Regions from separate parts of the Cellulosimicrobium sp. NPDC055967 genome, predicted to be linked through region 1. Evidence: riboswitches for the same ligand, from Rfam matches in the RefSeq annotation. Region 1 holds a riboswitch; the other holds the start of a gene.
What was found. Region 1 has a riboswitch for FMN ahead of pnuC (nicotinamide riboside transporter PnuC). Riboswitches for the same ligand answer to the same signal wherever they lie in the genome.

Region 2: another riboswitch for FMN. It lies ahead of ribD (bifunctional diaminohydroxyphosphoribosylaminopyrimidine deaminase/5-amino-6-(5-phosphoribosylamino)uracil reductase RibD); the one in region 1 lies ahead of pnuC (nicotinamide riboside transporter PnuC).

What each region holds. Positions count from the first base shown of each region.
Region 1 covers NZ_JBHJYJ010000020.1:9,429-12,819, forward strand. The annotation lists gene ACFC2L_RS18450 (TetR/AcrR family transcriptional regulator) at 1-625, shown strand, start outside; FMN riboswitch at 787-912, shown strand; gene pnuC (nicotinamide riboside transporter PnuC) at 1,064-1,759, shown strand; gene ACFC2L_RS18460 (hypothetical protein) at 1,791-2,462, opposite strand; gene ACFC2L_RS18465 (VOC family protein) at 2,472-2,816, opposite strand; gene ACFC2L_RS18470 (acyl-CoA dehydrogenase family protein) at 3,013-3,391, shown strand, end outside.
Region 2 covers NZ_JBHJYJ010000004.1:144,144-147,534, reverse strand. The annotation lists gene ribB (3,4-dihydroxy-2-butanone-4-phosphate synthase) at 1-450, opposite strand, end outside; gene ACFC2L_RS07330 (riboflavin synthase) at 498-1,133, opposite strand; gene ribD (bifunctional diaminohydroxyphosphoribosylaminopyrimidine deaminase/5-amino-6-(5-phosphoribosylamino)uracil reductase RibD) at 1,133-2,254, opposite strand; FMN riboswitch at 2,412-2,537, opposite strand; gene rpe (ribulose-phosphate 3-epimerase) at 2,754-3,391, opposite strand, start outside.

The sequences.
Region 1 (3,391 bases):
CGGCTCCAAGGAGGACGTGGTCTTCGCGGACCACGAGCTCCTGCTCGACGAGGTCGTCGTCATGCTGGCCGCGACCCGGCCCGTGCCCGACGCCGACGGCCGGCTCACGCCGGACCCCGCCGTCGACCCGTACGTCGAGGTCTGCCGCGCGGCGCGGCTCGTGTTCGACCACCACGTCGGGCAGCGGGAGACTTCGCTCGCGCGGTGGCAGCTCCTCCAGCAGGTGCCGGCGCTGCGCGACCGCGAGCTCGTCACGACGCACCGCTACGAGCGGGCGTTCACCGCGTACCTGCGCGACGCGCTCCCGCCCGACGAGCGCCGCTCCACCGCGTCCATCGCGTTCGCCGCGTCGGTCGTCGCCGTGCACAACGCGCTCCTGCGCCGGTGGCTGCGCTCCCCCGACCAGGACCTGCGCCCCCAGCTCGAGGAGGCGTTCGCGGACCTGCGCCGCGCCGCCGTCGGCCGGTACGCGGCACCCGACGACGCCGCACCGACCGACGGGCGCGGCCCCGGGGACGGCACGCCCTCCGGGCGACGCGTCGTCGTCACGGTGGTCGACGCCGGGACGGACGCGCAGGGCGTCGCGGACGACGTCGCCCGCGCCGTCCGCGACGCCCTCACCTGACCGGTGCTGGCCCCGAGATAGCGACGTCCCGCCGAGATAGCGACGCACGACCTCCTGGGACCGCGGATCGCCGCCGGGCGTCGCTATCTCGCGAGAGGTGCGCACGCACGGTGGCGGGGAATGCGCCGGTAGCATCGGCGGTTGCAGAACGCAGTACGCACGAACGTGCTCCGGGGTCGGTGCAATTCCGAGCCGGCGGTGACAGTCCGCGACCCGCGCCCACGCGCGGTTGACCTGGTGGAACTCCAGGACCGACGGTGACAGTCCGGATGGGAGGAAGCACGTGCGGCGCGGCCGTCCTCGGCCGGGCTCTCACGAGCCCGCGCGACGGGGCGCGGCCTCGCCGTGGTGAGCGACGCCGTCGGGCCGCCCTGGGCGCCCGGCCCGCCGCCCGCCCTCACCCCGGAGCCACCGTGCCCGGGAGGACGAGGACATCCGATGGACCTGATCCACGCGCTGTTCGACGCGCAGCTGACGATCGGCGACCAGCACCTGCTGTGGCGCGAGATCGTGGGCAACGGGTTCGGCCTGGCGTCGGCGCTGGGCGGCATGCGGCGCAAGGTGTGGGCGTGGCCGGTGGGCATCGTCGGCAACCTGCTGCTGCTCACGGTGTTCCTCGGCGCGGTGTTCGCGACCCCCAACCCCGTGAACCTGCTCGGCCAGGCCGGGCGGCAGGTCATGTTCGTCGTCGTGTCGGTGTACGGGTGGGTGCAGTGGCGCCGGACCCAGGCCCGGCTCGGCGAGACCGACGCGGACAGCCACGGCGTCGCCGTCGTGCCGCGCTGGGCGTCGTGGCGTCAGCGCGCGTTCCTCGTCGTCGCGCTCGTCGGCGGGACGGCGCTGCTCACGCCCCTGTTCCGGGCGCTCGAGTCGTACGAGCCCGTCTGGGCCGACGCGTGGATCTTCATGGGCTCGCTGCTCGCGACGTACGGCATGGCCAAGGGCTGGGTCGAGTTCTGGCTGATCTGGGTCGCGGTGGACGTCGTGGGCGTGCCGCTGCTGATCTCGGCCGGGTTCTACGCGTCCGCGTTCATGTACGTGTTCTACGGCGCGTTCACGCTCGTCGGGTTCTTCGTGTGGTGGCGCGTCAACCGGCGCGCGACGGCTGAGGCGGCGGCGGGCGCGCCCGCCTGACCTGGGTGCCTGCGGCCGGGGCAGCCGCGGGTCAGTCCTCGAACAGCATCCGGTCCGACGGCGCGGTGCGGCTCGCGCGCAGCGCCGGGTCCGTGCACAGCGCCTCGACGAGCTCCTCGCTCCCGCCCACGTAGGTCGCGGCGGCGTCGATCTCGGTCCCGACGAACCACGACCTGTCCTCGGGCCACCACAGGTTGGGCGGCTGCTCGTGGTCGCGGAAGACGCCGACGTCGGCGAGGGTCCCCGTCCACAGGTGGTACTCGCGGTGCGGGAGCAGGAGCATCGGCGCGGCCGGGCGCTCGACGAGCGTCGGCGCGAGCTGCTCCCACGCCTCGGCGACCGCGCGCTCGATCTCCGCTGCGGTCGGCCGCGGCTCGTCCTCGGGCCACCCGACCAGCGGCGCTGCGCCCGAGCTCGCGCGCGGGTCCGTGCCGTGGTCGTAGAGGAACGCGTGGCCCGTCCACAGCGCGAGGTGCACGGGCTGGTCCCCGGTGAAGGCCGCGAGCGCCGCGGCCAGGGCGTCGGTCCGCGTCGCGAGCGTGTCGTCGTCGTCCCAGCCCGGGTGCGGGACGCACGCGTACGCCGCGTAGCCGCGCGGGACCGTGCCGTCGACGCGCGGGCCGAACTCCCCGAGGCGCGGTGCGATCCACGCGCCCAGGGAGGCGTCGTCGTCCCAGGTCACCCGGCCGGCCGTCGTCGTCACGCGGGAACCCTACGACGGGAGCGCGCCGCTGAGCCCGACCTCGTTGCCGTCCGGGTCGCGGAACACGGTCTTCACGACCCCGCCGTCGTACGTCTCGCGGCGGTCCGGCTCGATCCCCCGCTCCGAGGCCGCGGCGAGGAACGCGTCGACGTCGTCGCGGAACACGGTGACGACACCGTGGCCGGCGTGCTCGGGCACCTGCTCGACGACGAGCCACCGGTGCTCGGCGAGCTCCCAGACGGACTCGGTGGGCGTCGCGACGAACGTCGGGTCGGACCCGAGGAGCCGCACGTACCAGTCGCGCGCCGGGTCGTGGTCGCGCACGTGCATCGTCACGAACAGGTCGAGGGCCATCCCTCGACGGTAGGACGAGGGCCGCGGGGCCGCACGGCGTCACGGATCCGATGCGATACGCCGTCTCAGATTGACTGATACCCGGTATCGCTGCACTATGGGAGAGACCGCCGCCGACGCCGGGCCCGCACCCGGGGACCCGCACCGGAGCCGGTCGCGCACGACCGACCGCAGCCGCCCTCCCAGGGGAGCACCGATGCCCACCACCCCGATCATGCCCGGAGTCACCGAGCCCACCTACGACCTCGCGACCCCGCTCGACCTCGACTACGCCGGCGCGTTCGCCGACGCGACCGAGGAGGACCGCGCCCACCAGCAGCGCGTCCGGCAGTTCGTCCAGGACGAGGTGCTCCCGGTCATCGACGACTACTGGGAGCGCGCCGAGGTCCCGTTCGACCTCGTCAAGCGCATGGGCGAGCTCGACCTCCTGCGCGACGGCGTCGACGTCGATGGCCGCCCGCGCGTGAGCCTGCTCGGCGCGGGCCTCGCCGCGATGGAGATGTCGCGCGGCGACGGCTCCGTCGCGACGATCTGCGGCGTCCAGGGCGGCCTCGCGCTGCGCAGCATCCAGATGC
Region 2 (3,391 bases), on a different contig from region 1:
CAGGTCCACCGCAGCCTCCGTGTGCCCCGCACGATGCAGCACACCCCCCGGCACCGCCCGCAACGGCAGCACGTGCCCCGGCCGGATCAGGTCCACCGGCCCCGACGCCGGGTCCGCCAGCACCCGCAACGTCCGCGCCCGGTCCTCCGCCGAGATCCCCGTCGTCACCCCCGTCGCCGCGTCCACCGTCACCGTGTACGCCGTGCGCCGCGGGTCCTGGCTGTGCGGCACCATCAACGGCAGCTCCAGCGCGTCCGCCCGCACCGCAGGCATCGGCGCGCACAGGTACCCCGACGAGTGCCGGATCGTCCACGCCACCCACTCCGCCGACACCCCCCGCGCCGCGAACACCACGTCCGCCTCGTTCTCCCGGTCCGGCGAGTCCGCCACCAGCACCGGACGACCCGCCCGGATCTCCGCCAGCGCCTCCTCCACCGACCCCAGTCGCACGCCTCCCGAACCGTCCGACACCGCGGCGCTCGCGGACCCCGCGCCCGTCACGACGCGTTCCCGCCGACGGCGCCGGTACCGGAGCCCGACACGAGCAGGCGCTCGACGTACTTCGCGAGCACGTCGACCTCGAGGTTCACCCGGTCGCCCGGGACGAGCCCGCCGAGGATCGTCGCCTCGAGCGTCGTCGGGATGAGGGAGACGCCGAAAGACTCGTCGTCCACGTGCGTCACCGTGAGCGACACCCCGCTCACCGCGATCGACCCCTTCTCCGCCACGTACCGCGTCAAGCCCGCGGGCGCCGAGAACACCAGGTCGTCCCAGCGCTCCCCCGGGTCGCGGCTCACGAGCGTCCCGACGCCGTCCACGTGCCCCTGCACCACGTGACCCCCCAGCCGCGCGTCCGCCCGCACCGCACGCTCCAGGTTCACCGGGGAACCCGCGACGAGGTCGCCCAGCGCGGTCCGGCGCAGCGACTCCGGCATCACGTCCGCGGTGAACGATCCGTCACCCCCCAGGCTCGTCACCGTCAGGCACACCCCGTTGACCGCGATCGAGTCCCCCAGCGCCGCGTCCGACGTGGCGAGCGGCCCCTCGACCGTGAGCACCGCGTCCGCCCCCTCGCCGCCCGGGAACCCGACGTCCCGGACCTTCCCGATCTCCTCCACGATCCCCGTGAACATCAGCCGTCCCGTCCTTCCGTGCTCTTCCTGGACACCACCAGCGCGTCGTCCCCGACCCGCCTCACCTCGACCGTGCGGAACCGGTGCGCGTCGGCGATCGTCGCCACGCCCAGCCCGTCCACGGCCCGCCGACCGCTCCCCAGCAGCACCGGGGCCACGTACGCGTGCAGCTCGTCCACCACGCCCGCCACGAGGAACGCCGTCGCGAGCGTCGGACCGCCCTCCACGAGGACGTGCCGCACCTCGCGCTCCCCGAGCCGTTCCAGCACCTGCCCGACGTCGCGCGTCAGCAGGTGCAGCAGCTCGCCGCCCTCCCCGCGCACGCGCGCCGTCGGCGGGATCCCCCGCAGCCCGACGACGACCCGCAGGGGCTGGTGCGCCGCGAGGCTCTCGGCGCTCGCGGCGTGCGTGCGCACCCGTGCGGTGAGCGCCGGGTCGTCCGTGAGGAGCGTGCCCGTGCCGACGAGGATCGCGTCGACCTCGGCGCGCACGCGGTGCGCGTGCTCGCGGGCGGCCGGCCCGGTGATCCAGCGGCTCGTGCCGTCCTCGGCCGCGACGTACCCGTCGAGCGTCGTCGCCGTCTTGAGCGTCACGTACGGGGCCCCGCGCCGCACGGACGTCAGCCACACCCGGAGAAGCTCCTCGCCCTCGGCGGAGCGCAGGCCGCGCACGACGCGCACCCCGGCCGCGCGCAGGCGGTGCGCACCACCCGTCGCCACGGGGTTCGGGTCGTCGACGGCGTGCACGACCTCCGCGACTCCCGCAGCGACGAGCGCGTCCGCGCACGGCCCCGTGCGGCCGGTGTGGGCGCACGGCTCGAGCGTCACGACGGCGGTCGCGCCGGTGACGTCGACGCCGCGCGCCCGCGCGTCCGCGAGGGCGGCGGCCTCGGCGTGCGGCGTCCCCGCACCCTGGTGGTAACCCTCGGCGAGGACAGGCCGTGGGTGCGGGTCCAGCGAGCCGGGCGCGGCGCCGTCGGGCAGGGCACGGCCGTGCGGGGCGGGCCCCAGCAGGACGCAGCCGACCCGGGGGTTGGGTCCGTGCGCGGGTCCGTGTCCCGCGAGCTCGAGCGCGCGCGTCATCGCGGCGTCGATCGTCAGGGTCCTGGGGTGCTCGCCCATCGTCCTCCTCCCGGCACGCGTGCTCCGGGGTGAGGGGGGCGGCGGGGTCAGGCCTGGACCGGCCCGACGGCGTCGCTCACCACGGCGAGGCCGTCGCCGTCACGGACGGGTGCTCCGACGGGTCGCCGGAGCACCACGCTTTGGGCGTGGCCGCGCCGCACGTGCTTCCTCCCATCCGGACTGTCACCGTCGGTCCTGGAGTTCCACCAGGTCAACCGCGCGTGGGCGCGGGTCGCGGACTGTCACCGCCGGCTCGGAATTGCACCGACCCCGGAGCACGTTCGTGCGTACTGCTGCTTCCAACCGAGCATGCTACTCGCGCATTCCCCGGGGCCGGCCCGTCCGCCTGCCGAGCGGACGTGAACCCGGCAACCCCCTCCCCTCCGTGCTTGGTGGTGAGGGATCTCGGTGGGGTGGGGTGGTGATGGCTGCTTGGCACACTATTTCTATCCGAACGAGAAGGGGGAGCCCGGGCTCGTGCGGGCTCCCCCTCCGTTCGTCAGTGGGCGTGCGCCGACGCCTCCGCCAGCTCGCGCAGCGCCTGGATCTCTCCCGGCACGCTCTCCGCCCCGTACACGGCCGACCCGGCGACGAAGACGTTCGCCCCCGCGTCGGCCGCCCGCTCGATGGTCGAGCGCGACACTCCCCCGTCGACCTGGATCCACACGTCCAGCCCCGACTCGCTCACGGCCTCGCGGGCCCGCCGGATCTTCGGGAGCGTCCCGTCGATGAACGACTGCCCGCCGAAGCCCGGCTCGACCGTCATGACGAGGATCATGTCGACCTCCGCCAGGAGGTCCAGGAAGGGCTCCACGGGCGTCGCAGGGCGCAGCGCGAGGCCTGCACGGGACCCGAGGCGCCGGAGCTCGCGTGCGAGCCGCACAGGGGCGGCAGCGGCCTCGGCGTGGAACGTGACGGACGCGGCCCCGGCCTCCGCGTACGCCGGCGCCCAGCGGTCCGGGTCCTCGATCATGAGGTGCGCGTCGATCGGGACCGGCGACACCTGCGCCAGGCGCTCGAACACCGGCAGCCCGAGCGTGAGGTTCGGCACGAAGTGGTTGTCCATGACGTCGACGTGCGCGTAGTCCGCCGTCGAGATGGCGTTCAGGTCACGCTCGAGGTTCGCGAAGTCGGCGG